2 regions of the Variovorax sp. W1I1 genome follow, and region 1 is predicted to be linked to the other one. Evidence: riboswitches for the same ligand, from Rfam matches in the RefSeq annotation. Region 1 holds a riboswitch; the other holds the start of a gene.
What was found. Region 1 has a riboswitch for cobalamin ahead of QFZ83_RS14640 (TonB-dependent receptor domain-containing protein). Riboswitches for the same ligand answer to the same signal wherever they lie in the genome.
Positions count from the first base shown of each region.

Region 2: linked by a shared signal. The riboswitch ahead of QFZ83_RS08445 (TonB-dependent siderophore receptor) and the one ahead of QFZ83_RS14640 (TonB-dependent receptor domain-containing protein) in region 1 are both predicted to bind cobalamin.

Region 1 is NZ_JAUSWZ010000001.1:3,130,961-3,142,279, reverse strand. It holds gene QFZ83_RS14680 (serine hydrolase) at 1-1,144, opposite strand, end outside; gene QFZ83_RS14675 (phenylacetaldoxime dehydratase family protein) at 1,220-2,281, opposite strand; gene QFZ83_RS14670 (carbon-nitrogen hydrolase family protein) at 2,298-3,332, opposite strand; gene QFZ83_RS14665 (helix-turn-helix domain-containing protein) at 3,504-4,466, shown strand; gene QFZ83_RS14660 (universal stress protein) at 4,470-4,895, opposite strand; gene QFZ83_RS14655 (sulfite exporter TauE/SafE family protein) at 4,962-5,783, opposite strand; gene QFZ83_RS14650 (cell division protein ZapA) at 6,067-6,399, opposite strand; gene QFZ83_RS14645 (hypothetical protein) at 6,396-6,620, opposite strand; cobalamin riboswitch at 6,808-7,076, shown strand; gene QFZ83_RS14640 (TonB-dependent receptor domain-containing protein) at 7,177-9,138, shown strand; gene QFZ83_RS14635 (cobyrinate a,c-diamide synthase) at 9,123-10,553, shown strand; gene QFZ83_RS14630 (bifunctional adenosylcobinamide kinase/adenosylcobinamide-phosphate guanylyltransferase) at 10,540-11,118, shown strand; gene QFZ83_RS14625 (ABC transporter substrate-binding protein) at 11,118-11,319, shown strand, end outside.
Region 2 is NZ_JAUSWZ010000001.1:1,776,180-1,787,498, reverse strand. It holds gene cobW (cobalamin biosynthesis protein CobW) at 1-1,041, opposite strand, end outside; gene QFZ83_RS08455 (energy-coupling factor ABC transporter permease) at 1,148-1,825, opposite strand; gene QFZ83_RS08450 (PepSY domain-containing protein) at 1,898-3,460, opposite strand; gene QFZ83_RS08445 (TonB-dependent siderophore receptor) at 3,475-5,688, opposite strand; cobalamin riboswitch at 5,817-6,096, opposite strand; gene QFZ83_RS08440 (hypothetical protein) at 6,180-6,410, opposite strand; gene QFZ83_RS08435 (hypothetical protein) at 6,559-6,963, shown strand; gene ybaL (YbaL family putative K(+) efflux transporter) at 6,986-8,695, opposite strand; gene QFZ83_RS08425 (dicarboxylate/amino acid:cation symporter) at 8,804-10,147, opposite strand; gene phbB (acetoacetyl-CoA reductase) at 10,274-11,011, opposite strand; gene QFZ83_RS08415 (DJ-1/PfpI family protein) at 11,206-11,319, shown strand, end outside.

The DNA.
Region 1 (11,319 bases):
TGGGACGTGTGCCGACGCGGCGCTTTTCTTCAAGTTTCTTCTTGTCGAGCTTTTGCTGCTCGAGGAACTGGCGACGCTTGGGCACGAGGCGGCCGAGCCAGTCGACCGGCTCGCGTCCGCTGATGCGGTCGAACACGGCGTAGGTGAGCAACGAAGTAACGGCGCTCGGCGCACGGTTTGTCAGCACCACGACGCCCGCGCGGCGCTCAGGCAACACCGTCATCAGCGTGGCCCAGCCGAGCCACGAGCCCGAGTGCGACAGCGTGCGGTCGCCACGGTAGTTCTCGCAGAAAAGTCCGAAGCCATAGTGCGAGTCGCCGATCTCGGCCTGTTCGGAACGCCCCACGTGCATGCGCGGCGTGCTCATCTCGCGCAACGCTTTCGGGGAAAGAAGCTGCGTGCCATCGACCTTGCCTCCGTCGATCAGGCAGCGGGCCCATTTCGCCAGGTCGGCCACCGAGGCATTGATGCCACCGCCGGCCGTGGTGCGGATCGGCCACAACGGGGACGGCACGCATTCACTGCCAAGCATCGCGTGTGGGCGCGCGGCGTTTTTCGCGGCGGCCAGCGCCTCGATGGTGAAGCCGAAGTCCTTGAAGCCGAGCGGCTTGAGCAGCCGTTCGGTGGTGAAGTCTTCCCAGCTCTGGCCGCTGATGCGCTCGGCGACCATGCCCGCGACCATGTAGCCGAGGTTCGAGTACTGGAAGCTGTCGCGCAACTCGCGGCTTGGTGCGAGATGGCGCAGCAGGGGCAACATCTGCGCGCCCGAGAGATCGCCGGGCTCGTGGATCCAGTCGTGGCGCGGCAGGCCGCTGCGGTGGCAGAGCAGGTCCAGCACGGTCAGGCGCTCGCTCGCCATGGGGTCGTGCAGGCGGAACTCGGGAATCACGTCGCGCACCGGGCGATTCCATTCGAGCTTGCCTTCGTCGACCAGCAAGCCAAGGCCCGCCGCGGTGAACGACTTGGTGATCGAGCACAGCAAAAACTGCGTGTCGGTGGTCACGGGCAAGCCGGTGTCGGTGTCGCGCACGCCATAGCCCTTCTGCAGCACCACCTCGCCGTCTTGAATCACCGCCAGCGCGAGGCCGGGCACTTTCCATTCCTGCATCGAGGCTTCGACGAGGTTTTCGAGATCGCTCCACATGGTCGGGGTCCTGCCTTGCGGCCTTGATTGGAATAGGGCCGCGCATCCTAAAGCAATCCCCGCCGAGCCTCTTTCTCAGGTGACGGCGAGCCCGTTCATCAACCCGCTGCGCGCGTGGCAGTTGATGTATTCGTAGCTTTGCTCGTCGGCCTTCAGCACCGACACCTCGTGGTACACGCGCAGTTGAAGCTGGAAGTTCAGCGCCTGCACATAGCGCATGAAGCTGCCGAAGATCGCGACGTGCGTCGGGTGCGATTCGGCCCAACGCTCCATGTCGGCGAGCGAGCGCCAGTAGCTCAGGCCGAATGACTTCTGCAGTGGCGCGCCCTTGGCGTCGAGATGGTGCATGTAGCGGTTGCTGTAGCAGCCGATGCCCAGGCCCTGGTCGCGGAGGAAATCCATGCCTTCGCGCAGCACCGGCTCCATGTCTTCGAGGTAGAGCGTGCGCTCCTGGCCGGTGGTGTCGGCCCACTCCTGGCCCGACCGGATCATCGCGATGTTCTCGTGGCCTGCGATGCGCACGCGCTGGCCCGGCGCCGGTGTGCCGACGACGACTGCGCGCGTGCCCGAGGGCGACAGCGCATCGGTCTGCGAGAGCGGGATGCGGTCGCGCATCGATCCCCAGTAGCCGTGCTCCTGCAACTCGCCGCTGACCTCGCCCATCACCACGCCGACGCCCTCGAAGCGGTCCGGTGTGTTGAACATCGTCTCGAAGTGCTCGACGCGCGGCGAGGCGATTTCGCGGAAGTAGCCGAGGCCTTCCGCGAGGCGTTCGTCCGAGCGCCACCACGCGTCGATGGCAGATGTGGCGCTCCAGCGTGCGAAGGCCGCGGCGTCGTGCCAGTAGGCGATGGCGACCATGTTGTCGAAGCCGTCGGCATCGACGTAGTGCGTGAGGTCGTGATGGCCCGGCCCGTCGGGCAGCGCGAAGTCGCGCGCGATCTTCATCAGCGCGGCGCAGGCGCGGCCCTGCATCTCGGGGCCGCGCGACTGCACGCCGAAGTAGCCCATCGCCACCTGCGTCACCGAGACGGGCGCGCGGGCCGACCAGACGGGGTAGGGCGGCGTGTAGTCGTCCTCGACGCGGCGGTGCCGCGTGCGGGGGCATTTCAGATGCTCGGCGATGGCGGATTCCATGGTGGCTCCGGTGCGCTCAGGCAGCGAGTTGCAGGCGCGGCTCGGTGCCAGCGGCCACCGCTTCGGGTGCACTGCTTTCGGGCTCGGGCGTGCGCTGAAAGACCACGGGCTCGCGCCGCGTCTTGTTGAGCAGCAATTGCGTGACATCGGGCCGAGAGTAGTGGCCGCTCGGATCGGCGGCGGCCTTGGCGAGCGAGATCATGCCGAGGTCGATGTCGGCGATCACCAGGCCTTCCTGGTCTTCGGCCAGCGGCGTGCCGAGCGGAGAACCATCGGGGCCGTAGATGCGCGCGAAGCCGCCGCCGGTGCGCAGCATCTGCTGCTTGCCGGCATCGGTGCACATCAGCTCGCTCATCGCCGGCGAAACGGTGGCGCACGGCGCGACCACGAAGCACTGGCCCTCGGCCGCGTAGACCTGGCTCGCGGCGTTGTTGACCTCCGGCCCGAGCGCGTAGGCGGCGCCGCGGTAGAGCGAGAAGCTGGGCCATGCGCCGCAGTGGATCTGCTCGTTCTGCGCATACATCGCGTACTTGCTGAGCGGCTGCAGATGCTCCCAGCACGAGAGCGAGCCGACGTTGCCGATGGCCGTCTCGGCCACGGCGAGATCGGACCCGTCGCCTTCGCCGAACACGGTGCGCTCCACGTGCGTGGGCTTGAGCTTGCGGCGCGTCTGCACCGTGTGGCCCTGGTCGTCGATGAGCGCCTGCGCGATGTAGAGGCTGCCCGCCGCCTTCTCGCTGTAGCCGAGCGACACCCAGATCCTGTGCTTGCGCGCGGCGTCCTTGATGCGGTCGAATTCGGCCGAGCCGACCACCAGCGAGTTGTCGTGGTACCGCTGCACGAACTGCATGCCCCAGGCGGGGGAATCCAGCCAGATCCACCACGGGTAGCCGGGCACCCAGGTTTCGGGAAAGGCAATGAGCTTCACGCCCTGGCCTGCCGCCTCGGCCATGAGATCGATGGTCTTGTCGATGGTGCCGTCGAGGTCGAGGAACACGGGCGCGGCCTGCACGGCGGCGACGCGGAGCTTGGGGTGAATGGTGGTGGGCATGGCGGGTCTCCGGAAGTGGGGTGATGAAACAACTTCGCACACCGCCAACGCGGGTTTGCGCGGTGGCATGCGGGTTGCTTGAAGCGTAGATTCGCCGCCGCGGAACGCCTTGATCCGAACTGGCGGCGTTCTTGTTCCAGCGTTGCACGCATGCGCTTTTCGGGAAATCCAATGAACCAGTTGCTCAGCACCGATGCCGTGGCGCGCGACCAGCGCCTGGCCTACTGGACCGACATGATCTGCAACGTCTACGTGCAGCTCGGGTGCGACCCGGTGCGGCCGGACGACATCGGCCGCTTCGAAGGCAGCATCCGCCAGCACTCGCTGCCCAGCCTCGATGTGTCGGTGGTCAAGTCAGGCGCGCAGAAGGTCATGCGCACGAGCGGGCACATCGCGCGCTCGGGGGACGACTATTTCCTCGTGAGCATCCAGGCGCAGGGACGCGGCGTGGTGCGGCAGGACGGGCGCGATGCGGTGCTCTCGGCCGGCGACTTCGCGCTGTACGACAGCACGCGGCCCTACGAGCTGCTGTTCGACGACAGGTTCGAGCAGATCGTGCTCAAGCTGCCCGGCGAGCGCCTGCGCAGCGAGTTGCGCGACACCGAGGCGCTGACGGCCACGACGGTGTCGGGCAAGGAGGGCGCGGGGCATCTTCTGCTCGGCATGATCCGCACGCTGCGAGAGGACATCGACACGCTGCAGCCCGCTTCGGCGCTGGCTGTGGCCAATGGCGTGCAGAGCATCCTCGTGGCGGGGCTGCAGACGCTGCCGGCGGCACGTGCGCCGTCGCTCAGCAATCTGACGGCGTACCACCTTGCGCGCGTGAAGCGGTGCATCGACGAGCAGTTGGCCGATCCGTCGCTGTCGGTGGGCAGCCTCGCGGCGTCGCTCGGGGTGTCGGCGAGCCACATCCATCGCGTGTTCAAGAGCGAGCCGCTGACGCCTTCGCAGTACATCTGGGAACGCAGGCTCGAAGCCTGCAGCCGCGACCTGCTGGAGCCGCGTCTGGCGGGCAAGCCGGTGGGGGAGATCGCGTATGGACGCGGCTTCAACGATGCGGCGCATTTCAGCCGCGCGTTTCGGGAGCGCTTCGGCTGCTCGCCGCGCGAGTGGCGGCAGCAGCGGGTGCAGTAGGCCTTACTGGACCAGCAAGACCGAGATGTCGGTCTCGCCGATCACCTTGGTCGCCACCGAGCCCATCAGCGCGCGTCCGAAGATGCCGTGGCCGTGGGTGCCGAGCACGATCAGCTCGGCATGCGTGGCGGTGGCCGACTTCAGGATTTCCTCGGCGGGATGGCCGTGGCGCTTGTCGATCGTGTAGTCGGCGATGCCCTTCTCCGCCAGGAGCGCCTTCACCGGATCGAGCACCTTGGCGCTTTCCTCGGCGTAGTACTCCGTCACGATCTCCTTGCTGAGGTGCCGTGTCACGTGGCCCGAGATGCCGGTGCACACGTGGACCACGATGAGCTCATGCCCGTCCACGAACATGGTGCGGTTGGCGACGAGGTAGTCGAGCGCCTTGCGGGTGTAGGCGCTGCCATCGACGGCGATGAGGATTTTCATGAAACCGTTATACGGCTGCGTCTGGCGCATCGCAACGGGTCACACCCCCGGACCATGGGGGATTTTTCAGCCGCGCAGGCCCTTCCAGAGCATGTAGGCGGCGAGCAGATAGAGGATGCTGGCGAACACGCGCTTGAGCTTCTTCACCGGCAGCGTGTGCGCGGCCTTGGCGCCCAGCGGTGCGGTGAACACGCTGCACACGGCAATCACCACCAGCGCGGGCAGCCAGATGTAGCCGAAGGAGCCGGTGGGCAGGCCCTGCACCGTCTGGCCGCTGATCGCATAGCCGAGCACGTTGGCCACCGCGATGGGAAAGCCCAGCGCGGCGCTGGTGGCCACCGCGTTGTGAATCGAGATGTTGCACCACGTCATGAACGGCACGCTGATGAAGCCGCCGCCCGCGCCGACGAGGCCCGAGATGAAGCCGATCACGCCGCCGCCCGCGAGTTGGCCTGCGGTGCCCGGCATCTGGCGCGTGGGCTTTGGTTTCTTGTCGAGGAACATCTGCGTGGCCGAGAAGCCGACGAACAGCGCGAAGAAGATGGCGAGCGCCGTGCCCTTGAGCAGTGCGAACACGCCCAGGCTCCCGGCCAGGCTGCCGATCACGATGCCGGGCGCGAGACGCTTGACGATGTCCCATCGCACCGCGCCGCGCTTGTGGTGCGCGCGCACGCTGGAGACCGAGGTAAAGATGATCGTGGCCATCGAGGTGGCGATCGCCATCTTCACCGCGAGGTCGGACGACACGCCGCGGTGGCCCATGATGATCGTGATGAACGGCACCATCAGCATGCCGCCGCCGATGCCCAGGAGCCCCGCGAGAAAGCCGGTACCCAGGCCGAGTGCGGCAAGTTCAAGAATCAGGAGGGGGTCGAGGAATTCGGTCACGCTGCGGGTCTTCGGACAAAGCAACGGCCCCGAGCAGTGTGTGCTGGGGGCCGTGCCGGATAGAAAAAGGTGTCTGCAAGTGGGCGCCGAACCCGCATCCTGAACCAGGGTTCAGGTGGGCGAGGGCAGCAAGACTTCGGGTTCATCTGACGCGAGATGATCACGCCCGTCAAGCGATGTACCAAGCCCGGCTCCGGAGAGCATTGGAACAAGGAAATATTAAGCCCGACGCGCACCGCAGACAGTTCGGATTTTACGCTCCGTATGAGTCCATGGTGTTCATTCAGAGCAAATGACCATCGCCGGCCAGCGCCTGATCGAGCTTTTGAATGAGCTGGGCGGCCTTGGCATCGACTTCTCCGGGCTCGGTCGCGGCGGGCGCGGGCGTTGCAGCGGGCGCGGCAACCGCTGCCGCTTGCTGTGCCGCGAGATCGAAGGCGAGGTTCAGCGAAGCCAGCACCGCGATGCGATCGCGTGCCTTGACTTTTCCTGCGTCGCGGATCTTGCACATGGCGGCATCCACGCGTTCGACCGCATCGCGCAACTGCGGCTCGCCGCCGTCGGGACAGCCGAGCAAATAGCTCTGGCCCATGATCTGTACTTCTATCTGCTTCATGCGGTGGAATCTTCGGGAGGTGGTTCAGCCGGCAGCCGCTCGAGCAGTGCATCCAGGCGCGTGCGTGCCGCGGCGAGCCGCGACTTGAGCCCGTCGCGTTCGCGCACGAGCGCATCGACCTGTTCCTGGAGCAGCGCATTGGTGCGCTGTACCTCTTCGTGACGCACGAGCAAGCGTTCCACACGCTCGGCGATCTGATCGATGGGGCTGGAGGCGGGCATGGTTGGCGATTGTAGTTTCCCGGGGGAGGCGGTCCGCTGGCAGTCAGCGTGGCGCCTGGCTTCGTCCTGGCGGCGATTCTGCGGCCTGCGCCCGAGGGTTCCAAATTTTCGGCAGAGATGGGTGCAGAGACGGACAGAGGTGCGACGGCGGCGCCACAACTTTCGACTTAGCGCATCCGCCGCAGGGCCTAAAATCCCGCCCGTTGGTGCTCGCGCCGTGGTTCGCACGGTGCAGTTCAACGGGAAGCAGGAGTGAACGCCCCCGAGAGATCCGCAAGCCGGACATCGGATCAAGGCCGAAGCCGCCTGCGCTGCCCCCGCAACGGTCAAGCAGACGGCGCCGTAAGGCGTCACCCCTTTCCATCCAGCCACTGGGCGCCCTGAAACAGGTGCCTGGGAAGGCGGCAAGGGGCCGTTCTGCCAGCCCGGATACCGGCCAACAAGGCGGCTGCCGCATGCACGAACGAATAAACCGGTTCATGCCCGCGGCGGTCATTGCGCCCAGGGCGCCGGCGGGGAGGCCGGCCAGGGGCATTGACGTTCGTTCGGCTCACTCATGATTTCCTGTGTTTTCAATTCCCGCGCCTCTCGCGGTCGCGCGCCTGCGCCCATTCGCCATCGCGGCCTCGCCTGCCTGCCGCTTGCGCTGGCCTCGGCCTTCGGCGGCCTCGCATTGATCCAGTTGCCCACGCTTGCGCACGCGCAGGAAAAAGCAGCAGCCACGCTGGGGGAAACGGTGGTCACGGCCAACCGCACGCCGCAGCCGCTGTCGGACCTGGTGGGCGATGTGTCCATCATCGATCGCCAAACCATCGAGCGCAGCGGCGCGACCGGCGTGGCCGACGTGCTGGCCCGCCAGCCCGGCATCGAGATCACGCGCAACGGCGGCGTGGGCAACAACACCAGCCTCTACATCCGCGGGGCCGAGACGCGCTTCACGGCCGTCTACCTGGACGGTGTGCGCATCGACTCGCAATCGACCGGCGGCGCCGGCTGGGAAGGCATTCCGCTCGCTCAGATCGACCGCATCGAAGTGCTGCGCGGCCCGGCCGCCGCGGTTTATGGCTCCGACGCCATCGGTGGCGTGATCCAGCTCTTCACCAAGCGCGGCGAAGAGGGCGTGTCGCCCTACGCGGGCATCGGCTTCGGCAGCCATGGCCTGCGCAAGATCGAGGGCGGCGTGAGCGGCAAGTCGGGTCTGTTCGACTATTCGTTCGGCGTCGCGCACGAGGAGAGCAAGGGCTTCGACGTGCAGCCCGCATCCAAGCGCACGCCCTCGAAGGACGGCTTCACCAGCCCCGACCGCGACGGCTACCGCAGCACCTCGGGCAACCTGAAGCTGGGCTTGCAGATCACGCCCGGCCAGCGCATCGACGCCACCTTGCTCCAGAGCAACGTCGAAGCCGGCTACGACGCCTCGGTCAGCTTCAGGACCCGGCCGCCGATCCGCTTCAGGAACGACGTCTCGGACAACACGCTGCGCACCGCTGGCCTCACCTGGTCGGCCAAGTGGAACGACATCTACAGCACCCGCGTGCAGGTGACCGACTCGCAATCGGTCTACAAGACGCAGCCTTCGTTCTATCGCACCGAAACCAACCTGCGCGGCTACCTGTTCCAGAACGAGTTCCGCTTCGGCCCGCACCTGGTGACCGCCACGCTGGAGCGTCGCGAAGACGCGCTCGAAAACGCACCCACCACCTCGGCCAAGCTCTTCTCGCAAGACCGCTCGCAGAACGCGCTCGCGCTCGGCTACGGCTTCGTGCAGGGCCCGCATTCGCTGCAGTTGCATGTGCGCCGCGACAAGGACAGCGAGTTCGGCGGCAAGACCACCGGCAGCGCCGCCTACGGCTTCGCCATCCTGCCGTCGCTGCGCTTCACCGCATCGGCCGGCACGGCTTTCCGTGTGCCGACGCTCTACCAGCGCTTCAGCGAATACGGCGTGGCCACGCTGCAGCCGGAAGACAGCCGCAACCTCGAGCTGGGCCTGAACTACGCCAAGGACGGCACCACCGCCGGCATCGTGGTGTACCGCAACCGCGTGCGCAACCTGATCAACTTCGTGGGCACCGCCACGGGCTGCGCCTCGACCTTCGGCTGCTACACCAACGTGGCCCGCGCCACGCTGCAGGGTGCGACGCTCTCGGCCAGCCAGCGCATCGGCGACGTCACGCTGCGTGCCTCGTTCGACGTGCAGGACCCCAAGGACATCGAGACCGGCAACCTGCTCGCACGCCGCGCCAAGCGCCACGGCACGCTGGGCGCTGACTGGCGCGTGGCCGGCTGGACGCTGGGCGCCGAAGTGCAGGCTTCGAGCCAGCGCTACGACGACGCGGCCAACAAGATCAAGCTCGGCGGCTATACGCTGCTGAACCTGTCGGCCAGTACGCAGATCGCACGGGACCTGAACCTCATCGCCCGCATCGACAATGTGGGCGACAAGGACTACCAGTACGCACGCCTCTACGCCAACGGGGGCCGCACCGCCTACCTCGGCCTCAAGTGGACACCGCAGTAAACGACCTTTCGCGACGGCGCGACGGCATCGCAGCCACCTGTGCCGCGGTGCTGATCGCCGCGCCCGCCTCGGGGCAGGGCAAGACCACGTTGGCTGCGGCGCTTGCGCGGCTGCATGCGCGGCAAGGCCGTCGGGTGCGGGCCTTCAAGTGCGGGCCGGACTTTCTCGATCCGCACTGGCTCGCGCTCGCCACCGGCGCGCCGGTGCATTCGCTGGACCTGTGGATGACGGGCGAGGCCGATTGCCGGGCGCGCTTGCACGCCGCAGCGGACGAGGCCGATCTCGTGATCGTCGAAGGCGTGATGGGTTTGTTCGACGGCACGCCGAGCGCGGCCGACCTCGCGCAGCGCTTCGGCCTGCCGGTGCTGGCCGTGATCGATGCGCACGCCATGGCCGGCACCTTTGGGGCGCTGGCCTACGGATTGCAGAACTTCAAGCCCGGCCTGCCATGGGCCGGCGTGCTGGCCAATCGCGTGGCGAGCGAGCGGCACGCCGGCATGCTGAAGGACGCATTGCGCGAACCTTCGCAATGGATGGGCGCCTTGCCCCGCGATGCAAAGTTCACCTTGCCCGAACGGCACCTGGGCCTCGTCGGCGCGAATGAGCTCGACGACGCTATGGCGCGGCTCGATGCGGCCGCCGATGTGCTGGCTGAAACACCGCTGGGCCAGTTGCCGGTTTCGCAGTTGCCGCAGGTGCGTTTCGATCCGGTCACAACAGACGACGCAGGCACGCCGCAATTGCTGGCGGGCTGCACCATCGCCATCGCGCGCGATGCGGCGTTCTCCTTCATCTACCCCGCCAACCTCGACGTGCTCTCGGCACTCGGCGCGCGGCTTTCGTTCTTCTCGCCACTGGCCGGCGATGCGTTGCCGGCCTGCGATGCCGTCTGGCTCCCGGGCGGCTACCCCGAGCTGCATGCCGAAGCCCTGTCGGCGAACCAATCGATGCGCGCCTCCCTGACCGCGCATGCCGCCGCAGGCAAGCCCGTGTGGGCCGAGTGCGGCGGAATGATGGCGCTGTTCGACGAACTGGCTACGCACACCGATGAAGAACAGTCGCAGGTTCACCGCCTCTGGGGCCTGCTCCCCGGCCGCGTGACGATGCAGAAACGCCTTGCCGGCCTCGGACCGCAACAGCTTCAACTGGGAAGCCACACCCTGCGCGGCCACACGTTTCACTACTCGCGCTGCGAAACGCCGCTCGCGCCGTCCGCCCACACCGCGCGGCCCGACGCCACGCAGGCCGTCGGTGCGCGTGGCGGGGAGGCTTTCTATGTGCATGGTCCGGTGCGGGCCAGCTATTTCCACGCGTGGTTCGCTTCCAGCCCGGAAGCCACGGCGCGACTTTTCGGCGCCATGCCGATCGAGCTGGGCAACGATGCCGCAAAGGGAGCAATCGATGATCGTTGTTGAGCACGAATTCATCCTCGGCGGCCAGAAGAGCGGCAAGTCGCGCCGCGCCGAGCAGCGCGCCATTGACTGGCTCGCCTCCGCGCCCGGCACGCACCGCGCCGTGCTGATTGCCACCGCCCAGGCCCATGACGACGAGATGCAGGAGCGCATCGTGCGCCACCAGGCCGACCGCGCAGAGCGCGTGCCCGGCATGCGGACCATCGAGGAGCCGGTCGAGCTGGCGCGCGCCATCGTCACGCAGAGCGCGCCCGAGACGCTGGTGGTGATCGATTGCCTCACCCTCTGGCTCACCAACCTGTTGATGCCGCTGCGCACCGAAGCCGCACGGCCGACGACGCGCACGCCTTCGGCGCACATCGCCATGCTGCAGATCGCGCTGCGCGAGGCGCGCGGACCGGTGGTGCTGGTCGGCAACGAGATCGGCCTGGGCGTCATTCCACTCGGCCGCGAGACGCGCGCCTTCGTCGATGCACTGGGCCGCCTGAACCAGGACGTAGCCGCCGCCTGCGGCCGAGTGACGCTGATGGCGGCCGGCCTGCCGCTGAGCCTGAAAGCGCCCGCCTGATGAAGATGAACCGGATTCCATCGCTGCTCGCCGCCATCGGCCTGTCGCTGTGCGCACTCGCCGCGCACGCCTTCGACGTGGTCGACGAACGTGGCACCACCGTGAGCCTGCCGCAGCCGCCGCAGCGCATCGTCTCGCTCCTGCCGTCGCTCACCGAATCCGTCTGTGCGCTCGGCGCCTGCGAGCGGCTCGTGGGCGTCG
Region 2 (11,319 bases), 1.4 Mb from region 1:
TTCGAGCGCCTTGCGCAGCGCGCCTTCGTCCAGGTCTTCGCCGATGAACACGAGGCGCGTGCGCTGCGCTTCGTCGTCGCGCCAGCGGCGGTCGAAGTGGTGGTCGAAGCGGCGGCCCACGCCTTGCACCAACAGGCGCATCGGCTTGCCCGGAATCGCGACGAAGCCCTTCACGCGGTAGATGGTGTGCTGCTCTACCAGCGCGGCGAGCGCGGCCAGGAGAACGTCGCGGTCCACCGGCGGCAGGTCGATCACGAGCGAGTCGAACTCGTCGTGGTCGTGGTCTTCCTCGTGGTCGTGGTGGCTCTCGCGCAGGTGGATCGTGGTTTCGGCCGCCCGGCCCTGGCCCAGCAGCAGCGCGAGCGGCAGCTTGCCTTCGGTGGCGGCGACGATCTTCACCTCGGGCGGCAGCTCTTCGCGCACCAGCGCCTCGACCTGCGCGCGCGTGGCGTCGTCCATCAGGTCGGTCTTGTTGAGCACCACGAGGTCGGCGGCCGAGAGCTGGTCTTCGAAGAGTTCGTGCAGCGGCGATTCGTGATCGAGGTTGGGATCGGCGCGGCGCGCTTCGTCGACGGCTTCGGGGTTCGCGGCGAACTGGCCCGAGGCGGCCGCCGGGCCGTCGACCACGGTGACCACCGAATCGACGGTGAAGATGTTCGCGATGTCCGGCCACTGGAAGGCCTGCACCAACGGCTTGGGCAGCGCGAGGCCCGAGGTCTCGATGATCACCGCGTCGATGTCGCCGCGGCGCTCGGCCAGCTGCAGCATCACGGGCAGAAACTCTTCCTGCACGGTGCAGCAGACGCAGCCGTTGGCCAGCTCGTACAGCGCGCCTTCGCGCTCGTTGCCTTCATCGTCGCAGCCGATGCCGCAGCCGCGGAGGATTTCGCCATCGATGCCGAGCTCGCCGAACTCGTTGACGATCACCGCGATGCGGCGGCCTTCGGCGTTGCCGAGGATGTGGCGCAGCAGCGTGGTCTTGCCGCTGCCGAGGAAGCCCGTGACGATGGTGACGGGGATCTTGGCGTTGCTCTGTGTCATGGAATGGATGCGTTCAAGCGCCTGGGCGCGAAGATGGATGGCGGCACGCCGCAGCGCGCCGCGAGGGAACTGCCGGCGCGGACGCGTGGCGATGGAGAGATTCGAGTCAGACGCCGCCGTACAGGCGGCGCTCGACGAAGACCGTGCCCTGCAGCCGGCGCCAGCCCTTGGCGGCAGCCAGCACGCCCAGGTCGACCAGCGGTTCGACGAGCACGACGGTCATGTAGGCCGCGCCGAAGCTGGCGATCTGGCCCAGGTTCTCGAGGCCCGTGCCACGTCCGTAGAGCGCCCAGAAGCCGACCCAGACCACGATGCCGCCCTGGTAGGCCACCGACAGCTTGAAGGCCTGCTGGTAGCTCAGGTCCACGTAGGCCACGTTCTTGGGAATGATGCGCTGCGCCAGGGCCGCCGTCGCGAACAGGGGTACCAGCAAGGTGGTGACGTTCATGCCGAACTGCGGCAGGTCTTGCGGCTCGAAGAACAGGCTCTGGATCAGCAGCCCGCCCGCGAGGCCAATGGCTGCCGGCGCGAGCCCGAACACCAGCAGCAGCGTCGTGCCGAGGATCAGGTGCACCTCGGAGACGCCCACGGGGTGATGCGGCAGCACTTCGAAGAAGCAGAACACCAGCGCCACGGCAATGGCCGAGCGCAGCGCCAGGGCGGCGATGCCGTCCTTCAAGACGGTGTCGAAGGCGACCTTGCCCGTGTAGGCCAGCGCGGCGGCGGCTGTCGCGTAGCTGAGGAAAATCTTGGATCCGTCGACTAGACCTGGTTCGATGTGCATCGAGCACCTCCTGTAGTGCACCGCAGTGCGAAAGTTGATTGTTGGTGGATGGGGTGGATCACGCAAGCGCCGTCACGACCGCTGGAGCGCGCGCCGCGCCGCCGGCACCGCCGGCGCCTTGGGCTTGCGCCTCAGCCGCCGCCAGCCGATCACCACGCCGCTCGCCGAGGCGACGGCACCGATGATCGACAGAAGCCAGACGACGATGTCCCAGGCGGGGCGGTAGTGGATGAGCCATGGAAAGTCGAGGCTGTGCGCCGCGTTGAAGAGCCAGCGGTTCAGCCGGGTGTTGCGGTTGCTGCTGCCCGCGACCTGGCCGCTCGCCGGGTCGATGTAGACCCAGCTGTGCGCAGCATCGCCGAACGCGAGGCGCCATACCGGCACGACGCGGTCGCGGTGGTGGCCGTACCAGTGGAAATCTTCACGCGTCAGCAGGGTGGCCTCGGCGATGGAAGCGCCGGGGCGCAGGCGGGCGGCGGCGCGCACGATGTCGTCGCGGCCGATGGCGGCGGGCGTGCCGGTGACGGCATCGACCACACGCGTGCGCGCCTGTGCGTCGCGCAATTGCCAGAACGGCTTGCCGTCGAACCACAGCAGGAGCGCTTCGCGCGGGGCCTCGGCGCCCTCCTCCACGGGCTGCACCGCCATCGGCCACGGAACCGGCGATGCGCCCGCACCGGTGTAGCGCGCCATCGCGGCGGCATCGACCGGGTTGCGCTCGAACCAGCCGTTCGGGTTCATCGACAGCCAGCCGCTCACGATCCAGGTCAGCACGAAGAAGCCGCCGATCAGCCCGGCGATGTGGTGCCAGGCCATCCAGCCGGTGTAGGGCGTGACGGCACCGTTGCGAAAACGCCGGCGCAGGCGAACGCGCAGGATGCCAATCACGATGCCCGTGACCGCCGAGACGATGCAGGCGGCCGACAGCCACACCACCACGTCGTGCCACAGCGGCGGATCGGCGCGAATCGGCGTGAAGTAGATCCAGTGCGGCACCGAGCCGAGCCAGTTCCAGAAGCGCTCGGAGCGCGTGGTGTCGCGTACCACCTCGCCGGTGCGCGAGGACACATAGAGCTCGGTGCCGGCGACGTCGCCGAGTTCGATGCGGTGCAGCGGGCGCAGCGGGTTCAGGCCCTGCGGCACGGTCCACTGGTCGCGGTCCAGTGTCTCGGCCCAATGTGCGCCGCTCTGGCGCGAGAAGCCGCGCGCAATGGCCTCGGCGCGGGCGGCATCGACCGGCCCCAGCAGTTGGCCGTCGCGGGCCGAGACGGCGAAGCGCTCGCCGCGCGCATCGACGATGCGCCACACCGGGCCGGCATCGGGCGCGTCCTGCCGCATCTCCAGCGCGATGCGCCGTGGCGGCTGTGTGCGTGCTGCGGCCGGCAAGGCATCGAGCGCCGCCGAAGGCGCGACGACCGCCTGCTCGAACTTCAGCGGCGCCAGGCCCGCGAGCCGCTCCGGCTCGGTGAGCGAGGGATAGCCCACGTACATCATCACCACGCCGGTGACGAACCACATCACGAACAGCAGGCAGCCGCCGATGCCCAGCCACCGGTGGGTCCAGTAGAGCCAGTGGCGAACCCGCGGCCAGGCGCGGCGCCAGACGCCTTGGTGATGCGGCTTCGTGGGGGACATGGGCGCCTGGGTACTCAGAACTTCACCAGCGCCGAGACTTCGACCGAGCGCGGCCGGCCCAGCAGCCACTGGTTGCCGCTGTTCGAGAACGACAGCGGGTACGTGCGATTGGCCAGGTTGTAGGCGCGGAACGCGAGCTTGAGTGACGGGTTGGCCTGCCAGCTCACGCCCGCATCGACCACGGTGTAGGAGCCGATCTTGCGCGAGTTGGCCGCATCGACCTGGCGCGAGCCGACGTAGCGCACACCGAAATCGGCCTCCCACTGGGGCAGGAAGCGCCAATTGAGGTCGAGGTTCGCGGCCTCTTCGGGCACGCCGAACGGCGTGTTGCCGGCGCGCGAGATCACGCGGCCGCCGACGACCTCGTTGAAGTCGTCGTAGCGCGCACGGAGCTTGGCGATGTTGGCTTCGAGCCTGAGCGTGGAGGTCAGCGCCAGATCGAGCGTGGCCTCGATGCCTTCGGACGACTGCTTGCCGACCTGCTGGTTGACGGCGGGGTCGCTCGCGGAACGCGAGAGCAGCTTGTCCTTCTCGAGGCGGTAGGCCGCGATGGACCAGGCGCCGCGGCCTTCGGCCAGTTGGCGCTTGTAGCCGATCTCGACCTGCTTGCCGGTGCTCAACTCGAACGGAGCCTGCGTGGCCGATGTGCTGATCACCGAGGTCAACGGATCGGCCGCGCGCGCCACCTGGGCGTAGAACGACTGCGAGGCATCGGGCGCATACACCACGCCGAGGCGGCCAGTGGCGTACTCAAAGGTCTTCTGGAGGTTGTTGGCGGCGTTCTGCAGGTCGGTGCGCACGACCTTCGCGCGGTCCCAGCGCAGGCTACCGACCACCGACCACTGTTCGTTGAAGGCCAGCTTGTCTTCGGCGAAGAAGGCGTAGGTGCTGGTCTTGGTCTTGTAGCGCGGCGTATAGGCCACGGGCGAGGCGTAGTAGCCGGGGTTGAAGACGAACGGGTCGACCACCGAGCGGCCGCCGTACGGCGAATCGTTGGTGTGCTGGAAGTCGATGCGGTTCGCATCGAAACCCACCAGCACCTGGTTCTTCAGGCCGAACAGCGAGTGCTTGAAGGTGGCGTCGGTGCGGTTGCCGATCTGCTCCTGGTCATGGCCGATTTCCAGGTAGTCGCCGCGCGTCACGCGGCGCGTGGTGGCGTTGTAGGTATAGGTCTCGCTGTTGCGCCAGTGGCGCTTGCTGTCCAGGTGGTAGAGCTGGTTGCGCACGGTGACGGCCTCGCTGGGTGTCCATTGGGCATCGAAGCGGGTCCAGCGGTCGCGATACTTGATCTCGGCGTCGTCGGGGTTGTAGTTCTGCTCGCGGGTGAGGCTGCTCACGCGGCCGTTGATGAGCGGCACGCCGTAGTAGCGCTGTGGCGACTGGCGGCCCTCGTCGTGCGAGAGCGTGAATTGCAGCTGCGGCGACACATCGAGCCGCACCGCGCCGCCCACGGCCAGGCTCTCGGCATCGCCGCGCACCATGAAGCCGTCGGTCTTGCGGTGGCTGATGTCGAAGCGATAGGAAAGCATGTCGTTGATCGCCCCGCCGCTGCCGAAGGCGACCTGACGCGTCGCGTCGGAGCCCGCCGTGACGAGCGCCTCGTTCTGGATCGGGCCGCGCGTGGGCTTCTTGGGCACGACGTTGATCGCGCCGCCGATGGCGCCTTCACCGAACATCACCGACGCCGCGCCGCGCAGTACCTCGATGCGATCGACCGACCAGGTATCGAACGGAAAGGTGACGGTGCCGGCACCCGCATAGAGGCGCGTGCCGTCGAAAAGCTGCATCGCCGAGCCGTGGCCGGTGAAGCCGCGGGCCGCCAGGGCCGTGCCGCCGTTGCCGGGGCCGGGCGAGCCGGTGATGCCGGTGGCGCGGGTCACCGCTTCGACCACCGAAACATCGCCGCGTGCGCGGATGGTGTCGCCCGTCAGCACCTCGATGCTCGCGGGCGTTTCCAGCGGCGTGAGGCCGAGGCGGCTGCCGGTCTGGGTCGGCTCGTCCATCGCGAGCGGCGTGTGCCGGCTGGCGTCTACCTGCACGGGTGTGAGGCTGTTGTTGTTGCCGCTGTTTGTCGCTCCGGCCGGCTGGCCCAGCGCGCTGCCTGCGCCGAAGGCCAGTCCCACGCCCAAAGAAAGACGTGAAAGGCGTGCCCATTGCAATTGCGCCGATTGCGGCAGCTGCGGCAACGGCGCAACCGTGCGACCGCGCGCCGGCGATGCTTGACCCATGTGACTTCTCCTGCGACCTGCGTCCCCGCAGGCTCCCGACCGAATGAGGACGTCGAGGGAGGCGGCTGAGGGCGGGCCGGTTCGCGCAGAGGGCGAAACGGCATGCCCGGACCCGCACTCCCGCAGCGTCCGAAAGCGGTTGCGAAGGCCGGTATCCGGGCTTGCGGAGCGCGCCGATGGCACTGTGCGTGCGCATCGAAGCCGAAACCCTCGCCTTCCCACGCAAAAGCGCAGTGGCTGCCGATGCTCGAAAGAAGAGAGACATCGACGCGAGGTTTTCCAGATCCGCTGACCGTTGCGGGGGCAGCGCAGGAATGGATGCGTCCGTGAAGACGCAGCGCACCTGCTTCCCGTTTAACCCCCAAGCCACGGAATGGCATGCGGGGCACCTTCGAACCGTGCGAGTTTGCTAATAAAAGATTACAAAACTCGACGGCCGGAATTATAGGGAGCGCCCCGGGCGAGGCCGGCGCCCCGTGGTCCCTGGAGGCTCAGGCGGTTTTTCCTTCCGAGCCGAAGAGCCGCCGCATCACCGCGACACCGGCGACCAGCGCGTTCGAATAGCTGGCGTAGGGATCGTGCGCCGCCTCCAGCGGCACGTAGACATGGCGCCGGTCGTTTTCAGCCGCATCGCCGTCGGCCGCTTCCTCCATGAGCACCCAATAGAACTCGCCCGCTTCCAGTTCGTGGACGGTGAGCGCGATGTTTCGTGATGGGGACATGGAAAGACGGTTCATGCAGCGGGTTTTCTGTCAATGAATGGGCGAAGAGCGCGGTTGACAGCTTCCGGGCTTCTCCTACAGAGCTCGCCAGTGGCGCGAACTAGTGTTGTCTGCAGAGACCTTCCTCACGAAAGAACCCGGAGGCAACATGAAGCACTTCATTCTGGAGTCCAACATGCGCGCCACCATCGGCGGCGCGTTCTATCCGAGCGGCTATTCGATGGTGATGTTCCCGAGCGCCGACGACGCCGACCGCATCGGCCATCGGTTGATCGAAAACGGCGTGAGCGGCGACGAGGTCTACTTGATCGACGCCGAAACGGTGCTGCGAGAAATCTCGCCGACCGTCAGCGACTCGGACAACCCGCTGCCCTCCGCCGGCACCGATGCGGCCACCGTGCGCGCTTACACCAAGCTGGCGCGCGAAGGCCACACGGGCCTCCTTGTGAAGACAAAGGACGAAGCGGCAGCGAATCAGATGATGGAACTGGTGCGTACCGTGCCCTATTCCATCGCGCAGCGCTACCGCACGCTGGTCATCGAAGATCTCTGAAACGGCGCCCGCCCTTCGGACTTCAAGCCGGCATGGTCATCGACGCCGCGCGCTGCACGACGTCGCGCGCCATGGCCTGGGCGAGTTCCTGCTCGCCGAGGAAGACCGTGACGGCCGTTTCCTGCTTGAGCAGCGCGGCCTCCTGCTCGTTGTGGCTGCGGATCACGGTCTGGATCGCCGGGTTGAGCGTGCGCGCGGTCTCGATCATCTGGCGCACGTTCAGGGTGTCGGGCGTGGCCACCACCAGCACGCGGGCGCGCGCGATGTGCGCCTGGATAAGCACGGCCGGGTCCGCCGCATCGCCCCACACGGCGGCGATGCCGCCCTCGCGCAGCTTCTCGACCAGCTCGCGGTTCTGCTCGGCCACCACGTAGGGAATGTCGTTCGCCTCGAGTTCGGCCGCGATGCGGCGCCCGACGCGGCCATAGCCGACCAGCACCACCTGCTTGGAGAGGTACTTCGCTTCGGTGGTCATCGGCAGTTCCGCCAGTGGGTCGCTGCGCGATTCGAGCTTGCGTGCGAATGAGGAGTGGGCATGGAGCCACTTCTGCATCGGCGCGATGAGGCTGAACCACAGCGGGTTGGTCGCAATGGAAATGAGCGCGCCCGCGAGCACCAGGCTCTGCCCCTCGACCGGCAGCAGGCCGAGCGACACGCCCAGCCCCGCCAGGATGAAAGAGAACTCGCCGATCTGCGCCAGGCTCGCGCTCACCGTGAGCGCCGTGGCCAGCGGGTAGCGGAACACCAGCACCAGCGCGCAGGCCGCGAGCGACTTGCCCAGCACGATCACCAGGACCACCGCGAGCACCTGCAGAGGGCGGTCGATGAGCACCGAGGGGTCGAACAACATGCCCACCGACACGAAGAACAGCACCGCGAAGGCATCGCGCAACGGCAGCGATTCCTGCGCGGCACGGTGGCTGAACTGCGACTCGCGCATGACCATGCCGGCAAAGAAGGCACCGAGCGCGAACGACACGCCGAAGAGCGCCGCCGAGGCGAAGGCGATGCTCACGGCGGCGGCCACCACGCACAGCGTGAAGAGCTCGCGGGAACCGGTACGCGTGACCTGCCAGAGGATCCACGGGAACACGCGCCGGCCCACCACGAGCATCAGCGCGACGAAGCCGCCGACCTGCAAGAGCGTGAGGCCGAGGGTCTGCCAGAGCGGGTCCGCGGGGCCGCCGCCGTTGTCGGGGGTGCCGCCGAGCGCGCCTGCCAGCGGCGGCATGAGCACCAGCACGAGCACCATGGCGAGGTCTTCGACGACGAGCCAGCCGATGGCGATGCGGCCGGTGAATGAATCCAGGATGCCCAGGCTCTCGAGCGCGCGCAGCAGCACGACCGTGCTGGCCACCGAGAGCGCGAGGCCGAACACGAGTGCGGCGCCGGGGCTCCAGCCCCACCACATCGCAAGGCCACCGCCCAGCAGCGTGGCGACAGCGATCTGCGCCAGTGCGCCGGGCAGCGCGATCTTGCGCACGGCCAGGAGGTCGTCGAGGGAAAAGTGAAGGCCGACGCCGAACATCAGCAACATGACGCCGATTTCGGCGAGCTGCGCGGCGATGCTTGCGTCGGCCACGAAGCCGGGAGTGAAGGGGCCGATGATCACGCCCGCGAGGAGGTACCCCACGAGGGCCGGCAGCCGCAGCTTGGCTGCCAGGAAACCGAACACCAGCGCGAGGCCGAGGCCGGCGGCAATGGTGTTGATGAGGGAAACGCTGTGCGGCATCGCTGCATTTTGCAGGAACGAGGGGTGGCCCTTCATGTCAATGCCCTCTGACCGGCCTTCGGTCTTGCTCCCTCTCCCGTTTGCGGGAGAGGGAGCAAGACAAGAGCCTCAGCCGGCCATCTTGCTGTCGCGGGCGCCTTCCAGCACTTCGGGCTCTTGCGATTCGACCCAGCTCTCGTTGTTCAGGCCCGCCTGCAGGCGATTCATGTCGAGCTCGTTGGTCCACTTGGCCACCACGATGGTCGCCACGCCGTTGCCGATCAGGTTGGTCAGCGCGCGGGCTTCCGACATGAAGCGGTCGATGCCCAGGATGAGCGCGAGCCCCGCCACCGGCACGTGGCCCACGGCCGAGAGCGTCGCAGCCAGCACGATGAAGCCGCTGCCGGTGACGCCCGCCGCGCCCTTCGAGGTGAGCAGCAGCACCGCGAGCAGCGTGATCTCCTGCACCAGCGTCATCGGCGTGTTGGTCGCCTGCGCGATGAACACCGCGGCCATCGTGAGGTAGATCGACGTGCCGTCCAGGTTGAACGAGTAGCCGGTCGGGATCACGAGGCCCACGCAGGTCTTGTTCGCGCCCAGGTTCTCCATCTTTTCCATCATGCGCGGCAGCACCGATTCGCTGGAGGACGTGCCCAGCACGATCAGGAGTTCTTCCTTGATGTACTTGATGAACTTCCAGATGCTGAAACCGTGGAATCGCGCAATGAGCCCGAGCACCACGAAGATGAACAGGAGGCAGGTGAGATAGAACGTGCCCATCAGCTTGCCCAGCGAGAAGAGGCTCCCCACGCCGTACTTGCCGATCGTAAAAGCCATGGCGCCGAACGCACCGATGGGTGCGAGCTTCATGATGTAGCCGACGATCACGAAGAGCACGTGCGAGCCTTTCTCGATCACGTCGAACACCAGCGTGCCGCGGCCGCCGAAGCGGTGCAGGGCAAAGCCGAACAGCACCGCGATCAGGAGCACCTGCAGGATCTCGCCCTTGGCGAAGGCATCGACGATGGTGCTGGGAATGATGTTGAGCAGAAAGTCGACCGTGCCGGTCATCTTGCCCGGGCCGGTGTAGGCGGCGATGGCCTTGGTGTCGAGCGTGGCCGCATCGATGTTCATGCCGGCGCCGGGCTTGAGCACGTTGACCAGCACGAGGCCGACCACCAGCGCGATGGAGCTCACGACCTCGAAGTACAGGAGTGCGAGGCCGCCGGTCTTGCCGACCTTCTTCATGTCTTCCATGCCGGCGATTCCGACCACCACGGTGCAGAAGATGATCGGCGCGATGATCATCTTGATGAGCTTGATGAAGCCGTCGCCCAGCGGTTTCATGCTCTCCCCGATTGCCGGGTAGAAATAACCCAGAAGCACGCCGATGATCACCGCGGTGATCACCTGCACATAGAGGGAGCGGTAGAGCGGGAGCTTCTTGGCGGATGTGTTTGTTGTGTGTTCCATGACTTGCCTCCGGAAGGGTTGAGAACTGTAGGCTCGTATCGGGTGTTTTCCATTCGTAAAAGCCACATCGCAGGAACAAAAAAACCCGCCGAAGCGGGTTCTTTCATCAGGTTGCGGTCAGCATGCTCAATGCATGTGGAGGCCGCCGTTGACCGAGAAGTCGGCCCCGGTGGAGTAGCCGCCTTCGTCCGTGGCCAGCCACGAAATGATCGAGGCGATTTCGCTTGGCTCACCCAGGCGCTTGACCGGGATGGTGGCCACGATCTTGTCGAGCACTTCCTGGCGGATGGCCTTGACCATGTCGGTGCCGATGTAGCCCGGGCTCACGGTGTTGACCGTCACGCCCTTGTTGGCCAGCTCCTGCGCCAGCGCCATCGTGAAGCCGTGCATGCCGGCCTTGGCGGCCGAATAGTTGGTCTGGCCCGCCTGGCCCTTGGCGCCGTTGACCGAGCTGATGTTGATGATGCGGCCCCAGCCCTTTTCCACCATGTCGCCCACCACCTGCTTGGTGACGTTGAACATGCTGTTGAGGTTGGTCTCGATCACCGCGCTCCAGTCCTCGGGGGTCATCTTGAGGAACATGCGGTCGCGCGTGATGCCGGCGTTGTTGACCAGCACGTCGATGGGGCCATGCGCCGCCTTGGCGGCGGAAAAAGCCTCGACGGTGGATTGCCAGTCGCCGACATTGCCGACCGAGGCGTGGAACTCGAAGCCTTCGGCTTTCTGTTCGGCGAGCCACTTGGCATGGTCGCGTGTGGGGCCGCAACCGGCGACCACGGTGAATCCGTCTCTGTGCAGACGTTGGCAGATGGCTGTTCCGATGCCACCCATGCCCCCGGTGACATATGCAACTTTCTTGCTCATGAAATTTCCTTGATGTTTGCTTGGCAAAAGCCTGAACGGCCGCCTTCACTCTAGCCATTTTCACGCCACCGACCTCTGAGGAAAACACTGAGCCAAGCTTGCAACCAGCTGTCACGGAGCGCTGCAAAGGTGCAACCTATATGCTCAGCTCTGTACGCTCTTGCTCACGCATCGACCTCAAGGAGTTCGAAAGTATGAATTTCGGGATCATCGTATTCCCCGACGTCGAGGAACTCGATTTCGTCGGCCCCTGGGAAATGCTCACGATGTGGAGCAAGCTCGCCGCGGGACCTGAGAACTGCCTGATC